DNA from 3 places in the Luteibacter anthropi genome. Region 3 is predicted to be linked to each of the others. Evidence: predicted binding sites of a transcription regulator. Region 3 holds the regulator's gene; each other region holds the start of a gene.

What was found. Region 3 encodes FliA, which starts transcription of late flagellar genes. Its sites were predicted from a motif close to TAAAGTTTNNCNNNCNNNGGCCGATAA; they were not measured.
Region 1: a site for FliA is predicted at 3,653-3,679, ahead of KR767_RS18385 (GGDEF domain-containing protein). Genes of this name have one in related genera too.
Region 2: a site for FliA is predicted at 2,952-2,978, ahead of KR767_RS06095 (GGDEF domain-containing protein). Genes of this name have one in related genera too.

Annotation. Positions count from the first base shown of each region.
Region 1 covers NZ_CP077072.1:4,339,717-4,346,733, reverse strand. The annotation lists gene KR767_RS18400 (class I SAM-dependent methyltransferase) at 1-951, shown strand, start outside; gene KR767_RS18395 (pseudouridine synthase) at 948-1,646, shown strand; gene sodC (superoxide dismutase [Cu-Zn] SodC) at 1,722-2,249, shown strand; gene KR767_RS18385 (GGDEF domain-containing protein) at 2,450-3,517, opposite strand; gene KR767_RS18380 (CorA family divalent cation transporter) at 3,772-4,731, opposite strand; gene KR767_RS18375 (GNAT family N-acetyltransferase) at 4,899-5,189, shown strand; gene KR767_RS18370 (S9 family peptidase) at 5,244-7,017, shown strand, end outside.
Region 2 covers NZ_CP077072.1:1,330,790-1,337,806, forward strand. The annotation lists gene KR767_RS06090 (methyl-accepting chemotaxis protein) at 1-1,016, opposite strand, end outside; gene KR767_RS06095 (GGDEF domain-containing protein) at 1,119-2,915, opposite strand; gene KR767_RS06100 (histidine phosphatase family protein) at 3,032-3,637, opposite strand; gene KR767_RS06105 (DksA/TraR family C4-type zinc finger protein) at 3,681-3,947, opposite strand; gene KR767_RS06110 (VOC family protein) at 4,012-4,482, opposite strand; gene KR767_RS06115 (LysR family transcriptional regulator) at 4,555-5,460, opposite strand; gene KR767_RS06120 (1-acylglycerol-3-phosphate O-acyltransferase, YihG family) at 5,591-6,481, shown strand; gene KR767_RS06125 (AraC family transcriptional regulator) at 6,426-7,017, opposite strand, start outside.
Region 3 covers NZ_CP077072.1:2,932,694-2,939,710, forward strand. The annotation lists gene flhF (flagellar biosynthesis GTPase FlhF) at 1-1,301, shown strand, start outside; gene KR767_RS12775 (MinD/ParA family protein) at 1,370-2,245, shown strand; gene KR767_RS12780 (RNA polymerase sigma factor FliA) at 2,242-2,973, shown strand; gene cheY (chemotaxis response regulator CheY) at 3,033-3,434, shown strand; gene KR767_RS12790 (protein phosphatase CheZ) at 3,444-4,085, shown strand; gene KR767_RS12795 (chemotaxis protein CheA) at 4,093-6,150, shown strand; gene KR767_RS12800 (flagellar motor protein) at 6,152-6,892, shown strand; gene motD (flagellar motor protein MotD) at 6,889-7,017, shown strand, end outside.

The DNA.
Region 1 (7,017 bases), 1.4 Mb from region 3:
CGTGACGGCTTCGCGCTGCGCGAGCACCGCCGGCCGGGCTGGACGATGCAGCAGTCGTTCAAGCCGGCCGCCGATGCACTGGCCCGCTCGGGTTTCGAGGTTGTGGCCGAGCCGCCCGAAGGCCGGTTCGCCACCGTGCTGGTGCTGCCCACGCGTCAGCGCGAGGAAACCCGTGCCCTGTTCGCCCAGGCGATGGCGCGGCGGGCGGAAGGCGGCATCGTGCTCGCGGCGGTGCCGAACACGGAGGGCGCGAAGACGGCCGAGGGCGATCTGGCCCTGCTATCGGGCGGCGTGAGCACCGTCTCCAAGCACAAGTGCCGGATCTTCTGGACACCTCCCGGTGCCCAGGCCGACGAGGCGCTGATGGCGTCGTGGCTGGGCCTCGATGCACCGGTGACGATTGCGCAGGGCCGCTTCACCAGCCGGCGCGGCCTGTTCGCATGGGATCGTATCGATATCGCATCGGCACTGCTTGCCGAAGCACTGCCTGTCGATCTCTCGGGGCGGCTGGCCGACCTGGGCGCCGGTTTCGGTTACCTGGCCTGCGAGGCGATCACCCGCTGCGCAGGCATCGTCGCGGCCGACCTGTTCGAGGCGGAAGGCCGCGCACTCGCGCCGGCCCGTGAAAATCTCGCCGCCACGATTGCCCGTAGCGGGCGCGCCGTGGAGACGACCGTGCACTGGCACGACGTCACGCAAGGTGTGCCGGGCAGCTATGACGTGGTGGTGTCCAACCCGCCGTTTCATCAGGGGCATGCCGGCGAACCCGACCTCGGCCGGGCATTCATCGTTGCCGCAGCGCGGGCGCTGGCGCCGAAAGGACGATTCTTGATGGTGGCCAACCGCCACCTGGCCTACGAAACCACGCTTGCCGCGCATTTCGGCGCGGTGCGTACCGTCGTCGATCGCGACGGATTCAAAGTGATTGAAGCAAAGGAGCCTCGCCGATGAAACTCGTACGCCTTCTGGCGAACCTAGGCTATGGCAGCCGCAAGCAGGTGGCATCGATGTTCCGCGAGGGACTGGTCACCGATGCGTCGGGTGACGTGCTGTATGCCGACGACAAGATGGAACACGCCGATGTGCGTTTCGACGGCGAGCCGCTCGATCCGCCGCAGGGCATGATCCTCATGCTGAACAAGCCCGCGGGCTATACCTGTTCACGCAAGGACGTGGGGCGACTGGTCTATGAGTTGCTGCCGCCGCGTTTTTCCCAGCGCAATCCGGTGCTGTCCACCGTGGGGCGCCTGGACCGTGATACCTCGGGCCTGCTGCTGTTTACCGATGACGGCCCGCTGCTGCATCGCATCATCTCGCCGCGCTCGTCGGTGGCGAAGATCTACGAAGCCACGCTCGCATCGGATCTACGCGGCGACGAGGGCGGGATCTTCGCAGCGGGCACGCTCATGCTCGACGGCGAAACCGATCCGCTGGAGCCGGCAACGCTTGAGGTGCTGGGGCCACGCCATGCGCGGTTGACGCTTACCGAGGGGCGTTATCACCAGGTGCGTCGCATGTTCGCCGCCGTGGGCAATCACGTGGAAACGCTGCACCGGCCGGCGCTTGGCGGCCTGTCGCTGGGCGATCTTCCGAGCGGCCAGTGGCGCCTGCTCACGGCCGATGATGTACGTGGCTTGTTTGGATAAGCCGTTTCGGTATGGACGCATCGTGCACGCCGGGTGCAGTATCCCCGGGTTTCCTACACTGGAAGGAGTGGCACGATGAAGAAGCTCGTGATCGTCGCGGCAGGTCTGTTCGTGTGTGCGTCCGCTCAGGCGGCCGATAAGAGCGTGGTGGTGCCGATGACCCTGGTCACCGCATCCGGCACCGGCGCAGCGGTGGGCATGGTCACCGTGACCGAGAGCGCCGGCGGCCTGGTATTCACGCCCGACCTGAAGGGGCTTCCGCCGGGTACGCATGGTTTCCATCTGCATGAGAAGCCCAGCTGCGCGCCGGGAGAGAAGGACGGCAAGATGGGCGCCGCACTGGCGGCCGGCGGTCATTTCGATCCGGCGCATACCGGCAAGCATGAAGGCCCGGATGCCATGGGGCATGAGGGCGACCTTCCGAAGATCGAGATCGGCGCCGATGGCACCGATACCACGGCGGTTACCGCGCCGCGCCTGAAGAGCCTGGCGACCCTGAAGGGTCATGCGCTGATGATTCACGCCGGTGGCGACAACTATTCCGACCAGCCGGAGCCGCTCGGCGGTGGCGGGGCGCGGATTGCCTGTGGTGTCGTGAAGTAACGCCTGGCTTCGATCCGGTCGCGCGCAAGGCGCGCTCCTACAGGGCGCTGTGGTTTCGGTCGCGCGCAAGGCGCGCTCCTACAGGGCGCTGTGGTTTCGGTCGCGCGCAAGGCGCGCTCCTACAACGTGTCGTGTAGGAGCGCGCCTTGCGCGCGACCGGACCAGGGCGGTGCACAGGGAATCGCCCGGTACATCACCCCTCAAAACAAATCGATACTTCCCAGCGCCACTGGCGCCAGATCCCCCGACTCCGCCAGCGTCTCATAGCCGTGCACGCTGTCACGCCCGTTCTGCTTGGCGAAATAAAGCGCCTTGTCCGCACGATCCAGCACGATCTCCGGATAATCGCTCTCGGTGATCCGCGCATAGCCGATGCTCACCGTGACATGCCCCACCTGCGGGAAAGTATGCGAAGCGATGTACTGGCGGAAACGATCCAGCGCCGTATACGCCGTGCGTTCGTCATGCGCGGCCAGCAGCATCACGAATTCCTCGCCGCCGAAGCGGAACAGCACGTCACTCTGGCGGAAGTTGCTGCGCATCTGCTGCGCAAGCATCAGGATCACCTCGTCGCCATAGACATGGCCGTAGGTATCGTTGATCCGCTTGAAGTGATCGATATCGAGGATGGCAAGGAAGATGTTTGCCCCTTCCTCGCGCACCAGGCGGCGGTCTTCCTTGCCTTCGGCAAGGGCCCGCGCCCGCTGCCGGCGATGCTTCAGCATCCGCTGCAGGCGGCGGTCGAAGCTGCGCCGGTTGTACAGGCCCGTGAGCTTGTCGCGCTCGCTCTCGTTGAGCAGGGCGATGTAGTTGCCGTAGATCCGTGCGAAGCCCTCGACCAGACCGCGGACATCGTCCATGGCCTCGTCGGATTCCAGCATGAGGGCGCCCGTGGCAGCCTGCTCGCGCTGGATCGGAATCACCAGCCGGTTGAGGCCGGCGGGTGTGACTTCGCTGATCGCCTCCAGCTTCTCCATGGCACGGACGATGGTGTCCACCGGATCACCTTCGCCGGAGGGGTCCACGGCTTCGATCACGAAGGCCCCGGCGGCATCGCGCGAACAGACCACGACGGAATCGACCGGAAACTGGACGCTTTCGCCCCGCTTGCAGAGCGTGACGCTGCTGACCTTGACCAGCTCGGCCAGGGAAAGCACCAGGCTGTGGTCGAGTGCGTCGATGTCGCGGTGATGGGTGAACTCCGCCACGGAGGCGAGCAGGCGGGAGTCGGGCAGGGTGCCGGAGGGAGAGTGCCACGAAGCCCTCATGGACGCGGCTTCCCTGCGACGTGGTGTTGGCTACTGACAGGCACCGAACTCACCCTTCTTCCCCCGAGCGAGGTCGCGCCATGCGACCCCCATGTTCGCGTCAATGGATTGCCCGCCGGCCGGGCTTGCCCCGGGCTAGCGGCCGCGAGAGCGCCAACTTTAGGGCAAAATGGCTTCGGATTGTAAAAAATGTGAACCAGTTACGGTTTACAGGTCTTCCAAACCGGGCGGGTATTCTGTAACGCCGCAGTGGCTCAATCCCCCGACCACCAGCCCCGCCATTTGAAGAAGAGCACGGGCAGCACCATGCTCAGCAGAATGATCCCCAGCGCGATGGGATACGCATAGGGCAGGTCCAGCTCAGGCATGTCCTTGAAATTCATGCCCCATATGCCGGCCAGGATCACCGGCGGAATGGTTGCCACGGAGGTCACCGTGAGCACCTTCATCACATGGTTCTGGTCGGTGCTGATGAAGCCCAGGGCGGCATCGAGCAGAAACTGGAGCTTGTTGGTGAGCTGGTCGTCGAATTCGTCCAGCGTACGCAGGTCGTGGTCCACCACGCGCAGGCGCACCTCCACGTCGTCGGACATCCAGTCGGGCTTCTTGGCTCTCACGAAAGACACGATGCGCTGTACGCCGAGCATGGATGAACGGTTGCGGGCCTGGAGCCCCTCCAGCCGGCCCACCTCCAGCATGCAGCCGCGCAGGATAGGCGTGCCCAGGCGTTCGGGCGTGAAGATGCGATCGGACAGCTTCTTCAGCTCGGCAGAGACATCCTCCATACGTCTTGCCGCCAGATTGACGATGGCCTCGATCAGCGTGGCAAGTACGTCGGCGCTGGATTCCCAGCGATGCTGGGCGCAGCTCTCGCTGGCGAGACGGAACGCGGGTGAATCGGAAAAGCGCAGCGTCATCAGCACGCGGCCGGTGACGACCAGGCCTACGGGACCCGGGGTATGTCCATCGGCCGTGTCCGCAAAGTAGGGAATCGACAGATACATCGCGTCGTCGTCGGTACGGATGCGGCTGGACAGCGCAAGGTTCACCACGTCGCTGCGCTCGGGAACGCGCAGGCCGGTGATGTCGGCGGCGCAGCGCCGTTCGTCGTCGGAGGGATCGAGCAGGTCGATCCAGATGGGGGCATGTGGCTTGTCCATGCCCGTCGACCACTGGATGGGTGTCGGCTGGCCGTGTTCGTGGATGATGAGCACGTGGGGTGGTGTCCTCGACTGCCTGCGTTTGCACGGCCGCTGATGCGGCGCTGCGGGCAGTTTACGCTTCAAGTGTGGCGCCGATGTATGCGGATGACGCAGGCACCGCTTGACCCGTGAGCCCCGTGCGGCGGAACAATGACGGCTCCCCTTGACGGAGCGATGCGATGAACGACCAGGCTCATCCGCTGCACATCGTCCATGACGAGAAGCGGCATACCTTCGAAACCGTGGTCGATGGCCATACCTGCGAGATCGATTACCTGCTCGAAGGCACGGTCATGACCATCACGCACACTGGCGTCCCCGACGCGGTCGGTGGTCGTGGCATCGCCAACCTGCTGACCCGTTTTGCCATCCAGGTCGCCGAGGCGAAAGGCTGGAAGATAAGCCCCGCATGTTCGTACGCGGCCGCATGGTTCAAGCGGAATCCGGAATACGTGCACCTGCTCGCCTGAGGCCGTGCCGGGTGTGCTAGCTTCACGTTTTCTGCACACCCGGAGCCCTTCACGATGCGAATGAACTGGATCGCCGCTGCCGTCGCGCTTGCCTGCGCGGGTGCTGTCCACGCCGAGAAAGCCGCGCCTGCGGCCGATCCGCGCATCGCGAGCATTCTCGACAACCTCGGCAAGGTACGCCCGATCGAATCGGTGGCCCTGTCGCCCGACGGGCGCCACCTGGCGTGGACAGTCAAGACCAACGGCAAGATCGTGCTCGAACTGGCCGACGCCGATGGCCGCAATGCGCATCGCGTCACCAGCAGCAAGGGATGCCGCGAACTGTCGGCCTCGTGGGCGTCGGATTCCCGACACCTGGCGTTTCTCTCCGATTGCGCGGGTGGCAAGCCCGGCGTGGAAGAGGGCAAGCAGAATGATGTCTACGTCGTGGACATCGACACCAAGGCCGCGCCGCAGCGGCTGACCAAGCTCAACGGCTATGTGGATGGCCTGGAATGGCGCCCCGATGGCAAGGCACTGGCCTTCCTCTACGTGCCCAACGCCACCCGTCGCGCCAGCGCCACGGCGGCCGCCGGTCCGCAGGTCGGCGAGATCGGCGTGGACAACGTCGAGGTGCAGCAGGTGGCGATGGTCGATGCACGTGGCGGCGAGGCGAAGGCGATCACGCCCAATGGTCTTCACGTTTACGAATTCAGCTTCTCGGCAGACAGCGGCCGCCTTGCCTACGTGGCAGCGCAACCGCCGGGCGACAACAACTGGTGGGTGGCGCGCCTGTATGCGCAGCCGCTGTCCGGTGAAGCCAAGGCCGTTACCGTCGTGGATACCGCCCGTCTCGACGGTCCGCTGAAGGGTCTTCAGGTTGCCGTGCCGCGCTTCTCGCCCGATGGCTCGCGCATCGCCTTCATCGGCGGCCTCATGAGTGACCAGGGTTCCACCGGTGGCGACATCTGGACGGTACCCTCCGACGGTTCCAGCGCACCGGTGGATGTCACGCCCGGCGTGCGCACCACGCCGGCATGGCTGTCGTGGGCGGGCAACGACAGGCTCATCGTCTCCGAGGCGGTGGCAGGTGCGAGCCGCGTATCGTCCTATGCGCTTCCTGCGCAGGGTGCCGCCACGGCCACCACGCTGTTCGAATTGCCCATGACCATCGGCGACGGTCGCCTGTCCATGTCCCTCTCGCTGGATGCGAAGGCTGAAAAGGCGGCCTTCAACGCCAGCTCGTTCGAGCGCGCGTTCGAAGTGCATGTGGCCGATCTTGCGGGCCACGCTGCCCCGCAGGCCGTCACCTCCTTCAACGCGGGCCTCAAGCCCTCCTGGGGCAAGGCTGAATCGATTACCTGGAACAACGAAGGCCACGACGTGCAGGGCTGGCTGCTGTACCCGGCGGACTACGACGCATCGAAGCGCTACGGCATGATCGTTTCCATCCACGGCGGTCCGGCGGCTTCGGTGCTGCCGCGCTGGCCAGGCGTGGGCTACGGCCCGGCACCGCTTTCCGCGCTGGGTTATTTCGTCTTCATGCCCAATCCCCGTGGCAGCTATGGCCAGGGCGAGGCCTTCGTGCAGGCCAATCGCAAGGACTTCGGTTACGGCGACCTGCGTGACGTGCTGGCTGGCGTGGACACCATCGAGAAATCGCACCCCGTGGACGACAACCGCCTGGGGCTCACGGGCTGGAGCTACGGCGGCTTCATGACCATGTTCAGCGTGACCCAGACCCAGCGCTTCCGTGCCGCGGTGGCCGGTGCAGGCATCTCGAACTGGCAGAGTTATTACGGCCAGAATCTTATCGACCAGTGGATGACGCCGTACTTCGGTGCCTCCG
Region 2 (7,017 bases), 1.6 Mb from region 3:
TCGGTCATGTCGCGCGCCTCGTTCACGGCCGAATGCGCTGCGCTGGCATGGCCCAGGCCACCCGATACGGCACGTGCCATGTCTTCCATCGACGCGGAAGTATGCCGCAGGTGCTGTGCCTGGGTGCGCGTGCGATCGTTGAGTGCGTCGTTGCCGTGCGCAATGCCGCTGGCGGCATGCGCCACCAGGTCTGCGCGATCGCGTACCTGGGTCACCACATGACCCAGTTGCGCGTCCATGGCGGTGAGCGAGGTCAGCAAAGCACCGATCTCGTCGTTACGGCCCACGTCGATGCGCGCGCCCAGGGTGCCGCTTGCGATGGCCGATGCGACGTCGGTCGCCTGGCGCAACCGCCGGCCAAGCGAACGGATGATCGCCAGATCCATGGCGCTGGCAGCCAGCAACGCGATGGCGAGCAGCACGGCCGACACCGCCGCGCCGCGCTGGATATCCGCGTGCTGCGCTTCGGCCTGCGCCTTGCCGCCCGCGAGCGCCAGGGCGAAGAGGTTGGAGAAGTCGCTCTTCAGCGGTACGACGGCCGACTGCACGTCATTGGACAACTGAAGCTGTGCCAGGTCGAACTGTTCGGCCTTGAGCAGTTCCACGACATCGTCGATGGCCTTGTCAGCGGCCTTGCGGTGTTCGGCAGCCAGCGAGACCAGTTTTTTCTGCGCCACGCCTAGCCCGCTGGCTTCGAGCGACTTCCACTGTTTGTCGATGTCGTGTCGATCCGCACCGATGGCGGTCACCGCATCGTCCACGGCCGAGGGCAGGCGCATCAGCGTGGCATGCACGAGCGCATCGAGCAGGTCGTTGTAATCGTTCTGGATGTGGCCGACGTCCGCCACGGGTGCCAGCGTGTCGCCGACGACGGACTGCAGGCGCTCGTTGGCGGTTCGCAACTGCACGCCACCCACGATCCACAGGGCGAGCAGCAGGCAGATGGTACCGGCAAGGCGCAGGAGCAGGCGCGCGCGCAACGTCAGCTCAGGTAACGGAAGGCGGGAGAATCGCATGGCGCACTCACGGGGGACGGGGATGCCTTCGTGTCGGCCGGAGTTTCTGCAACTTTAGCGATTTTTGGCAAATTATACTTTTGTTTCAGTTAGTTGAAGATGTCATGACAACGCATTCACCGGGCGTCCGTCGAAGTGCACCACGTGCAGTCCGATGCCCGAATGCTTCGCCACGCGCTTGGCCGAAGCGGCAAGGCTAGCCACGGTCTCCGCATCGCGCGGAAAGGCTTCCGTGAAGCAGGCCACGCCCACGGCGACCGTGGTGATCGGAAAGAAACGCTGGTGACCGTGGCGGTCTTCGCTGTCGATGCCGCCGCGTGCACGATCCACGTCATCGAACAGGTTGCCGGCCATCGCATTGAAGCGCACGCGCATCTCCTCGCATCGCGACGTCCAGTCACTGCCCTGGAACACCACGAGGAAATCGTCGCCACCGATATGACCGACGAAGTCCGCATCCTGGCGAAGATCGCCGGTCAGCGTGCTCGCCAGCAATCGGATCATCTCGTCACCACGGAAATAGCCGTACTGGTCGTTGAACGGCTTGAAGTTGTCGAGATCGAAATAGGCGGCGGCGAACGCGCCACCGGATTGCAGCAGGCGCTCGATATGTTCGGTCACCGGCAGGTTGCCCGGCAGAAAGGTCAGCGGGTTGGCGTAGCGCGCTGCTTCCACGCGGATTTCCGTCACCCGTCGCACGAGGGCTTCGCCCGTTCCCAGCCCGAGGTAGCGACCCCGCGAGGTAATGACGAAACCGTCGCTCAGATAGCGCTGGTCTTCGCCGCGCAGGATGTCGGCCATGTTCTGCAAGGGCATGTGCTCGTCGCAGAGCAACGGTTCGGCGTGCATGAAAGTCGTGCAGGGTTTGCGGCCGAACAGCTCGCGGGCGAACGGCTGCGCCATGCGTTCGGTGAAGACACGCCGGTTGACGATGCCCAGGGGACGGCCATCGTCGACGATGGCCACCGCATGCAGGCGCGGTTCGGCGGCAAACAAGTCCACGATGTCTTCGTTGAGCTGCACGGATGACAGGCAGGGCGCCTCGATGAGCATATGGCCTGCCGTGAAGCGGCTGCCCGATACGGGGCCACGCGGACGCGGTGGTACGGGTACATGGCCCAGTGACAATGCGGCGACGACACGGCGTGGCGGCTCGCTCAGGGACTCCGCGCTGGGACGGGCAATCAGGAAACCCTGCGCGTACGGAATGCCCAGTTCGCGAAGCATCAGCAGGTCGGCTTCTTCCTCCACGCCTTCACCGACCAGCTCGGCACCGAGGGTTTCGGCGACGGAACACAGCGCGCGCACGATGGCGAGGCGTTCGGCGCTGTGCGCCAGGCCATTGATGAGGTAACGATCGATCTTGACGATCTCCGGGTGCACCTCGTTCCACATCTCGAAATTCGAATGCCCGTTGCCGAAGTCGTCGAGGGCCACGCGGATGCCACGCGCACGCAGGAATCCCAGCGCGTGGGCCAGTCGTGCCGGGTTGTCGACGATGTCGCGCTCGGTGATCTCGATGGTCACGCGGCTCACGTCGAGACCGTGCACCGACAAGGCCTCGATCACCTCCTCGGCCCGCACGCCTTCCTGCACCAGCGCCTGCGCGCTGAGGTTCACCAGCAGGCGCCCCGACAGGCCGCTTTCGACAAAGCGCTCCGCGATGCGGCGCACCGCCGCCAGTTCGAAGACACCAAGACGTCCACGCGCCCGGGCCAGATCCAGCAGGTCCGGTGGCGTCAGGTCGAACTGCGGCAAGGCCGACCGGATCAGGCCCTCATGCGCCACCACCTGTCCGGTGTCGATGCGGATCACCGGCTGGAAGACGGCGGTGAGGGATGTTCCGGCGAGGGCCTGCTCGATCAACGACGGTTCGCGACCGCCGGCTGGGCTGTTCATGGGCATCGTCGTGGCAAGGCCGGGGAACTGCCCCGTTAATCGGCCACCGAAGCGAATGCTTTAGTAAAAACCCTTCGAAATCAATTATTTCTGATTTGTGACATCGGCCATGACGCTCAAGCGTCAGCCAGTTCCAGTGCGCTCAGGTTCCAGCGGTCGAAGGTGAAACGGCCCTCGCGCAGCGCCAGCGGCGTGTAGGCGCAGTTGCCGTGGTGGTAATTCGCCGTGTTGCCATCGCCCAGGGCGCCCAGCACCGCACGCAGGCAATGACCGTGCGACAGCACGGCCACGCGCCGGTAAGGCAGAGCGCGCGCGGCTTCCAGCGCCGGCAGCATGCGCGCCGCCACGTCGTGCAGGGACTCTCCGCCACGGGCCGCCGCGCCCGGCTCGGTACCGCGCAGCACCTCGATCCATCGCGGGTTCTCGGCCATGGCCTCGGCGACCAGACGGCCCTCCAGTTCGCCAAAGCTGCGCTCCACCAGGCGCTCGTCGAGGCTTACCGTGCCACCGATGGCGCGCGCGGCGATCTCGGCCGTGCGACGCGCGCGCAGCAAGGGAGAACTGATGATGTGCCCGACGCCCAGGCTGGCGAGGCGACGCCCCAGCGCTTCGGCCTGTTCAAGGCCGGCGGTGGTGAGCGGACTGTCCTCCCTGCCCTGCGCGCGGCCGGCGACGTTCCATTCCGTCTCGCCGTGGCGGGCGAGAATCACTTGTTCGAGCATGGGGATGCCTGGGGAGAGAGTTCGCTCATTGTAACGGCGCGCTTCAACGCAGCTGGCTGTCCTTGCTTCCGCGCCGGTTGTAGCCGCTGAAAGCCGCTTCCTCGTGATCGGCCGCTTCCTGGCAGGCCACGCACAGCCGCACGCCCGGCACGGCCTTGCGGCGCGCCTCGGGAATCGGCTTGTCGCATTCCTCGCAGTGCTCCAGTCCGGGGCCATGGGCCAGCCGGCTGCGCACCCGCTTCACCGCGTCGTCCACGGTGGCATCGATCTGGTCCTGTACGGCGGTATCGCCCGCCCATCCGGTCGCCATGGGGCACCTCCACGCCATGCGGTCCCAAGTAACTGATTTATGGGCGGACGCGCCGTTTCAAAGGTCAGCTCGCAGCGGCCTTCAGCTTCGAGATATCGATCTTCGTCATCTGCATCAGGGCGCCCATGGAGCCCGCATTGCCGGCCAGATCGGCGATATCCCCCGGCACCACCTGCCAGGACAGGCCATAACGGTCTTTCAGCCAGCCACAGGCCGACGGACTGCCGCCATCGGTGAGCGCATCCCAGTAATGATCGATCTCCCGCTGGTCGTGACAATGCACCACCAGCGACAAGGCCTCGTTGAACCGGAACACCGGTCCACCGTTCAAGGCCGTCACCGGCTGGCCATCGAGCTCGAAGGACACCGTCATCACCGAGCCCTCCGCACGTCCGGAGGCGGCGGAGGCTTCCTTCGGGTAGCGGGTGATCGAGAGGATCCGGGAGTTGGGGAAAATCCCGGTGTAGAACGTCGCGGCCTCCTCGGCCTGCGTGTCGAACCAGAGGAACGGGGTGATGCGCCGGAAAGCGGACATGCGGTTCTCCCAGGACAGGCCACGGCATGGCCCTTCATACGGTACGTCGAACGGCGGCAGGCTATCTCGACATCATGGGGCAGCGGCCAGCCCCACGCAGAAATCCACGAAGGCCCGCACCTTGGGCGGCGCGTTGCGGCGCGAGGGGTAGAAGGCATAAAGCGGGAAGGTCTCTTCGGCCCAGTCGGGGAACAGCTCCACGATGCGGCCATCGGCCAGCGCGTCACGCATGCTCAGCTCAAGTATCTGGGCGATGCCCACGCCGGACACGCACAGGGCGTACATGGTGCCGGAGTCGGTCGCCAGCACCGGACCGGTGGTCTCCACCGTCACGATCTTGCCCTTGCGATGAAATTCCCATTCGAACGGGCGCCGGGTCACGGGGTCACGGAACTGGATGCAGTGATGGCCGATCAGATCCTTCGGCGTGGCGGGCCGGCCGTGGCTGGCGAGATAGCCTGGCGTCGCCACGGTAAGCACGCGGGTATCGAGCAGCTTGCGGCCCACCAGCGACGACGACGGCGGCACGCCGAAGCGCACCGCCACGTCGATGCCGTCGGAGATCAGGTCGCCCAGCTCGTCACGGGTGACGATTTCCAGTTCCAGGTGCGGGTGCTGGTCGAGAAAGCTGCGCAGGCGGGGCGCCAGGATCTGGGCCGAGAACATCGGATCGACGCTCACCCGCAGGCGGCCGCGCACTGTCTGGCCGTCGCCCGCGGCCGAAAAGGCCGCATCCTCGATGCCGGACAACAGGGGACCCACCTGGGCATAAAGGCGCTGGCCCTCGTCGGTCAGCGTCACCGAGCGGGTCGTCCGGTGGAGCAGGCGCACGCCCAGGCGTGCTTCGAGGCGGCCGACGGCGCGACTGACACCCGAGGGTGACAGTCCCAGCGCATCTGCGGCGCGGGCAAAATTGCCGGTCTCCACGACGGAGACCAGCACGCTCAGGTTACCCAGCAGGCGGCCATCGGCAGGCATGGCAAAGACTCGTGATCAGGAGTCATGAAAGATCCTCGTCGCCCGGCGTAGCGTCAATAGTGCTGTCCCCGCTCACGGAACGGGGCCACGGACCAAGTAAACTGAACCTTCATCGATTTCAGCCAATCCCATGCTCGCCTCGCTCCCTGCCGTCCTGCGCATCCCCCTCGCCTGCCTGCTGCTGTTCGTCAGCACGGTGCTGCATGTGGTGCCGCTGTTCGTCCTGACCGCCGTGCGCCTGCTGGTCCCGCTACCGGCCGTGCGCCGCCTCTGCGCCGCCGTGCTGGTGGGCATCGCCGAGAGCTGGCTTGGCTTCAACAGCTGGATGTTCGGTGCCTTCACGCGGACCCGCTGGATCGTGGAAGGCACGGAAGGCCTTGGGCCTCGTGAGAATTTTCTCGTGGTTTGCAATCACCAGAGCTGGGTGGATATCCCCGCCCTGCAAAACGTGTTCAACCGTCGTATTCCGTTCATGCGCTTCTTCCTGAAGAGCGAGCTGATCTGGGTTCCCCTGCTGGGGCCGGCATGGTGGGCGCTGGATTTTCCGTTCATGAAGCGCCATTCGCGCCAGCAGCTGGAAGCCCGGCCGGAGCTGCGCGGCAAGGACCGCGAGGCCACCCGTAAAGCCTGCGAGAAGTTCAGGCAGGTGCCGGTGGCGATCATGAATTTCACCGAAGGCACCCGTTTCACTCCCGCCAAGCATGACGCACAGCAATCGCCATACCGCTACCTGCTGCGCCCCAAGGCAGGCGGCGTTGCCTTCGTCATCGATGCCATGGGCGAGGCTATCCGCGACATCCTCGACGTCACCATCGTGTATCCCGATGGCCCGAGCACGATGATGGACATGATTGCCGGCCGTATCCGCGAGGTGCGCATCCACGCGCGTCGCCTACCCATTCCGGCCGCGATGCGTGGCGATTACGAGAACGACACGGCCTTCCGCGAGCGTTTCCAGGCGTGGATCAACGATCTGTGGGCCGAGAAGGATGCACGGATCGCGGCGATGCTGGCGAAGTAGGCGCCCTTGCTGCCAGTTGTCCCGGCGTTACCCCAAGGGCCTTGCGGAACATTGCGATGAAATTGCTGGGCGACGCATAGCCCATCGCATCGGCCACGACAGCCACGGCGTCGCCCTGCGCAAGGCGGTCCAGCGCATGCAGCAGCTGCGCCTGCTGGCGCCACTGTGCGAAACCCAGGCCGGTTTCCGCCCGCATGGCACGACGCAATGACCGTTCGGACATGGTCGCCAGCGCGGCCCACTCGTCGAGCACTCGCTCGCGGCCCGGCTCTTCGAGTATGGCGTGTGCCACACGCAGCAGGCGCGCATCGCGTGGCATGGGCAGGTTGAGCGATTCGTGCGGCGCGCGGCCGATCTCGTCGCAGATGACCTGTGCGATGTGTTTTTCATCTGCCGCCAGCGACCGGGCTTTCTCCCAGCTCGCCGCGCGATGGGCCAGGACAGCCAGCACCTCGCTGATACCGATCACACACGGTGCCACGGGCAGGCTCGCACAGGCGGCCGGGGCCACGAAGATCGTCCATCCGCTCAGGGCG
Region 3 (7,017 bases):
AGGTACGGGACGAGCAGGGCCCGGATGCCGTGATCCTGTCCACGCGTCGCATGGACGACGGCATCGAGATCATCGCTGCGCTCGACTATGACGAGGCGCTGGTTCGCGAAGCCGGTTTCGCCTTCGACAACGTCGAAGAGAAGGCCGCCAGGCAGGCCCAGGCACCGTCGCCGATCCGTGCGATCCGTGAGGACCGCGACAGCGAGCGCGCCGCCCGCCTCGACCAGGCCCGCGCCGCGACGGCCGCCGTGGTCGAGCGTGCCGTGAAAAACCCGAACAGCGCCGCCCCGCAGCGGCAGTCCAGCGCCGCGCTGGCCGCCAGCGTCGCCGACGTGGTGCGTGCCGCCACGGTGAATCCGCAGAACGACATCGCCGTTACCGGCATGCGCGCCGAGATCAACCATCTGCGCGAAATGCTCGAAGTGCAGCTGTCCGCCCTGGCCTGGAACCAGATGGATCGCCAGCAGCCGCTGCATGCCCGCGTGCTGCGCGAGATGACCCGCCTGGGCATCGACGGCGACGTGGCGCGTGCCCTGTGCGCCGAGCTGCCCGCCGACATGACCGTGGAGCAGGCGCGCTACCTGCCGCTGGGCCTGCTGTCGCGCAACGTGCGCACCACCGGCCGTAACTTCGACACGGTGGGTGGCGGTGTCACCGCGCTGGTGGGCACCACCGGCGTGGGCAAGACCACCACCATCGCCAAGCTGGCCGCCCGCGCCGTGATGCGCCACGGCGCTTCGCGCGTGGCGCTGATCAGCACCGACCAGTACCGCATCGGCGCCGGCGCCCAACTGGAGCACTATGCCCGCCTGCTCGGCGTGCGCGTGTTCAACGCCAACGACGCCACCAGCCTGCGCAACGCGCTGCTCCAGCTGCGCGGCAAGCACACCGTGCTGGTGGATACGGCCGGCCTGGCCGGCAACGACCCGCGCCTGCAACAGCAGTTCGATACCCTGCGCGCCATGGCCGACGTGCGCACCTGCCTGGTGCTGGCCGCCAACGCGCAGTCCCAGGCCATCGACGACGCCATCCGCGCCTATGCGCCGCTGGGGCCGCAGAGCGCCATCCTCACCAAGCTCGACGAGGCGCCGCTGGTCGGCGGCGTGCTCTCGGCCGTGATCCGCCATGGCCTGCCGCTGGATTACACCACCGATGGCCAGCGTGTCCCCGAGGACATCGCCTCGGCGGATGCACGCAAACTGGTCTGTCTCGCCGCCCAAAGGGTGAAACAGCGCACAGAAGAGCCCGACGACGCCATACTTGCCGATCGGTTCGGCATGCCGGCGACGGCGCTGGCATGATCAGGACGACCCGACCCGTGACCTCGGCATCTGCAAACGCATACTCTTCCCCGGCAGCGAAATCCTTCATGAGCACACACGTCGACAACACCCAGGCTGCCGGACTCGAATGGCTGTCCGACCGTCGTCCTACCCGCAGCATCGCGATCGCGGGAGGCAAGGGTGGCGTGGGCAAGACCACGGTGGCGGTCAACCTCGGCATGGCCCTGGCGATGGGCGGCCGTGACGTGCTGCTGCTCGATGCCGACCTGGGCATGGCCAACATCGACGTGCTGCTGGGCCTGCAACCGGTGCGCCACCTGGGCCACATGCTCGAAGGCGCCTGCCGCATCGAGGATCTGGTACTGGAAGCCGCGCACGGGTTGAAGGTGATCCCGGCCACTTCGGGCACCCGACGCATGGCCCAGCTGCCCAATATCGAGCACGCCGCGGTGATCCGCGCGTTCGACGAATACCCGCTGGCCCCCGAATACCTCATCGTCGACACCGCCGCCGGCATCTCCGACAGCGTGTCGATGTTCGCCGCCGCCTCCGACGAGGTGGTGATCGTGGTCTGCGACGAGCCGGCCTCCCTGACCGACGCCTACGCGCTGATCAAGGTGCTCTCGCGCGAGTTTGCGGTACACCGCTTCCGCATCGTCGCCAACATGGTCCGCCATGCCCAGGAGGGCAAGGCGCTGTACGAGAAGCTGTCCCGGGTGACCGGCAGGTTCCTCGACGTATCGCTCGACTTCATGGGCATGGTGCCGCACGACGAGTACCTGCGGCAGGCCATCCGCCGCCAGTCGGCGGTGGTGGATGCCTGGCCGAGCAGCCGTTCCGCGGTCGGATTCAAGAATCTGGCCAGGTCGGTCGATACATGGGGTGAACCCGAAACCCGGGCACAGGGACGCATTGGCTTCTTTGCCGAACGTTCCCACTTGGGAGGAGGGCTGCCGTTGTGAGCGTGGCGAGCGAATACCTTGAAATTACTCGTGTTCCCGCGGACCAACTGGTAAAGACCCATGCGCCGCTGGTACGCCGTATCGCCTATCACCTGATGGGCAGGCTGCCGCCGAGCGTGGACGCGAACGACCTCATGCAGGCCGGGATGATCGGTTTGCTTGAAGCCGCAAGAAATTATTCGCCGACTCGCGCGGCCAGCTTCGAAACCTATGCGGGCATCCGCATACGTGGCGCCATGCTGGACGAACTGCGCAAGACGGACTGGACTCCGCGCTCCGTCCACCGGAAGTTGCGCGAGGTAGCGGAGGTAACGAGGCAGATCGAAAACGAGACGGGTGGCGACGCCGACGACGCGGAAGTGATGAAGCGGCTGGGCATCGACGCCATGGAGTACAACCAGATCCTGGCCGACGCGGCGAGCGCGCGTTTGCTGAGCCTGACGGCGCCCGAAGGCGACGAGGGCGCAGCCATCGACGTCGCCGATCCGGATGCTGCCGGACCGGAAGGCACCTTCGAGCAGGACGGCATGCGCGATGCGCTGGCGCAGTCCATCGATGGCCTGCCCGAGCGCGAAAAGCTGGTGATGTCGCTGTACTACGATGAAGAGCTCAACCTGAAGGAAATCGGTGCGGTGCTGGGTGTAAGCGAATCGCGGGTGTGCCAGATCCATGGCCAGGCCCTGATCCGCCTCCGCGCTCGCATGTCGGGTTGGAAAGAAAAGCATTGACGGCATCCGGGGGTGCCGTCGCCGGGTAAGAAACGCGCAGGTACAGGCGGAGAGACGTTTTGGACAAGAACATGAAAATCCTCGTGGTGGACGATTTCTCCACCATGCGGCGCATCGTCAGGAACCTGCTGGTGGAACTGGGCTTCACCAACGGCCTGATCCAGGAAGCCGAAGATGGCAACGCCGCGCTGGCGCTGCTGCGTTCGCAGTCGTTCGACCTCGTGGTCACCGACTGGAACATGCCGAACATGACCGGTATCGAGCTGCTTCGCGCCATCCGTGCCGATGCCGCCCTCAAGGCGATGCCGGTGCTGATGGTCACGGCGGAGAACAATCGCGACCAGATCATCGCCGCCGCACAGAGCGGCGTGAACGGCTATGTGGTCAAGCCGTTCACTGCGGTCACGCTGAAGGAAAAACTCGACAAGATCTTCGAACGCCTCGCCGCGGCGGCAGGCTAAGGACACCGCATGAACTCCACGATTTCCGCCGGCCAAGAGGTCGCTCCCGAACTGCGTGACCTGCTTGAGGCCGATGATCCGGCCGCCGTTGAGCAGGCGCTCGATCGCCTGATCCGCAGCCGCGAACAGCACCTGTTCCTCGCCCTGGGCCACCTCGCGCGCGACCTGCACGAGTCGGCCCGCCGTCTCGCCGCCGACATTTCGCACGACGGCAACCCGGGCAACATGAGCGACGCGCGCAAGCACCTGCTCGACGTGCTCGAAATGAGCTCGCAGGCCGCCCATCGCACGCTCGATTTCAGCGAAAAGCTGCGTCCGCAGGCCCAGTCACTGGCCACGCAGGCCGACGAAGTGCTGGTGCTCGACCCGGCCGACCCGTCGTTCGCTTCCAGCGCCCGTGCGCTGGCCGTGCGCGTGGGCGACTTCGCGCAGAGCGCCGACATCGGCCTGGGCGAGATGGTCGAGGCGCAGTCCTGGCAGGATCTCTCCGGCCAGCGCGTGGCCCGCGTCGAAGCCTTCATGGCCAAGGTCGAATCCTCGCTGGTGGAGCTGGTGCGCCTCACCGGTTCGCTGGCGGGCGGTGCGGCTCCGGCGGCGGACAAGGTCAGCCAGGACGAAGTGGATCGCCTGCTCAGCGAATTCGGTTTCTGAGCGCGCCATGAGCGTGGAGCTGGACAACGAGCTGCTCAACGTCTTCCTGATCGAGGCGCGTGAACTGCTTGAGAGCCTGGGCGAACAGCTCGTGGACCTTGAGTCCTCGCCCGGTGACGTCGATCTGCTGAACGCGGTGTTCCGTGCGTTTCACACCGTAAAGGGCGGTGCAGGCTTTCTCGGCCTGCACGCCATGGTGGAGCTGTGCCATCGCGCGGAGGATCTCCTCAACGAGGCGCGCAACGGTGCCATCGTGCTCGATGCCGGTTTCATGGATGCGTTGCTGGAATCGCTGGACCTCCTCAACGACATGATGCGCGCCGCCGACGGCGGCGTGCCCATCGAGGCCGCGCCGCGTTCGCTGCTGGATCGCCTGGTGATTCCCGGCCGCGTGGCCTCCGCACCCCCGGCCGCGCTCGCGCAGCCGGTGACCGCATCGGTCGCGGCGACAAGCGTGGCCGTGCCGAGGCCGCACGATCCCATCGAAGACGAATTCGAGGCCATGCTCGATGCCGCGCGCGCCGACCGGGCGCCGGCACCGGCTGCGTCGGGCACGATCAGCGACGACGAATTCGAGGCCCTGCTCGATTCGCTTTATGGCACGGGGGCTCCCGGTGCCGATGCAGGCGCGGCCGTGCCCGTGGTGGAAGCGGCCGCGCCTGTCGCGGACAGCAACGCCATCAGCGACGACGAATTCGAAGCCCTGCTCGATTCCCTGCACGGTACGGCCGCGCCGGGCGCGAACAGTGCCGTGGCGCCAGAACCGGTGCCCGTGGCAGCACCTGTGCCGGTTCCGGCGCCCGTGCAGGCGGCCTCGCCCGTGGCACCCGTCGTTGCGGCTGGCGAAGCAGCACCTGCCAGGGCCGCCTCCGAAAAGCGCACGGCCTCCACCGCCGACACAACCGTCCGCGTCGATACGCATCGCCTCGACAACCTCGTGGATGCGGCCGGCGAACTCGTGCTGGTGCGCAACCGCCTGACCAACCTTGCGCCGCGCGGCACCAACGATCCGATGGAACGTGCCATCGGCGAGCTGGAGCGCGTGGCCGAAGATCTCCAGAACGCCGTGCTGCGCATGCGCATGCAGCCGGTGGGCAAGCTGTTCTCGCGCTTCCCGCGCATCGTTCGCGACCTCGCCCGCCAGCTGGGCAAGGAGATCGAACTGGTGACCGAGGGCGAGGAGACCGACATTGACCGCACCGTGGTGGAGGCGCTGGCCGACCCGCTGGTGCATCTGCTGCGCAACTCCGTGGACCACGGCATCGAGATGCCGGACGTGCGCGCCCGTGCGGGCAAGCCGCGCTCGGGCACCGTACGCCTGGCCGCCGGTCAGTACGGCGACCGCATCGTCATCACGGTGACCGATGACGGCAAGGGCATGGATCCCGAGGTCCTGCGCCGCAAGGCCGTCGAAAAGGGCCTGATGGATGCCGAGCAGGCCGCGCGCCTGGAAGAACGCGAATGCTACGAGATCGTGTTCCGCCCCGGCTTCTCCACGGCCAGCGAGGTGTCCGACATCTCCGGTCGCGGCGTGGGCATGGACGTGGTCCGCACCAAGATCGTCGAACTGGGCGGCACGCTGTCCATCGACTCGCGCGTAGGCCATGGCAGCACCGTGCGTCTTTCGGTGCCGCTGACCCTGGCGATCCTGCGCGTGCTCATGGTGCGCGTGGGGCATCGCCTGCTGTCGCTGCCCATGTCCAATGTCGCCGAAGTGTTCGAGCTGGCGGACGGACAGGTGCAGAAGCTCGACGGCCGCATCGTCGCCAACCATCGCGGTCGCGCGCTGCCCCTGGCCGATCTCGGCCGCTGGGCCGGCACCGAAGGGCAGGGCGGTCATGTCGTGGTGGTGCAGATCGGTCATCAGGTGCTCGGCTGCCTCGTCGACGAAGTGCTGGGCCGCGAAGACGTCATGGCCAAGCCGCTTGGTCCGTTCCTTAAGGATGTGCCGGGCGTGGCGGGTGCCACCATCACCGGCGACGGCCGTATTTCGCTCGTGCTCGACCTGGCGGGGTTGGCCGATGACAGCGGACAGGTGCTGCCAACACTAAGGATGGCTGTCTGACATGGATATCGTGAGTGTCGTCGGCACGATCCTGGCCTTCGTGGTCATCATCGTGGGTACCATCCTCAAGGGATCGAGCCTCGACGCCCTGTGGAACCCCGCTGCCTTCGTCATCGTCTTCCTCGGCACTTTCGCCGCACTGCTCGTGCAGACGCCCGGCGCCGTGCTCAAGCGCGCCTGGAGCATGCTGCCCTGGGTGTATCGCCCGCCGGATATCGAATCGGAAAACCTCGTCAGCCGCATCATCGGCTGGAGCGAAATCTCCCGCCGCACGGGCCTGCTGGGCCTGGAGCCGGCCATCGAGCGCGAAACCGATCCCTTCATCCGCAAGGGGCTGCAACTGCTCGTGGATGGCACCGAGCCCGATGCCATGCGTTCGGTGCTGGAAGTGGAGGTGTACTCGCGCGAGCACACCGACATCGAGGCGGCCAAGGTTTTCGAGAACGCGGGCACTTACTCGCCGACCATGGGCATCATCGGTGCCGTGATGGGCCTGATGTCCGTGATGCAGAACCTTGCCGACCCCAGCAAGCTCGGCCACGGCATCGCCGCCGCCTTCGTCGCCACCATCTACGGTATCGGCCTGGCCAACCTGCTGGCGTTGCCGATGGCCTCGCGCCTGAAGGGCCTGGCACGACGTCGTTCGCAGATGCGCGAAATCCTGGTCGAAGGACTGGTTTCCATCGCCCAGGGTGACAACCCGCGCCACATCGAGAGCAAGCTGCAAGGATTCCTCTCGTGAAACGTCGTCACCACGAAGAGCACGTGAATCACGAGCGCTGGGCGATCCCCTACGGCGACCTGATCACCTTGCTGCTCGCGCTGTTCGTGGTGATGTACGCGGTATCCGCCGTGAACGAGACCAAG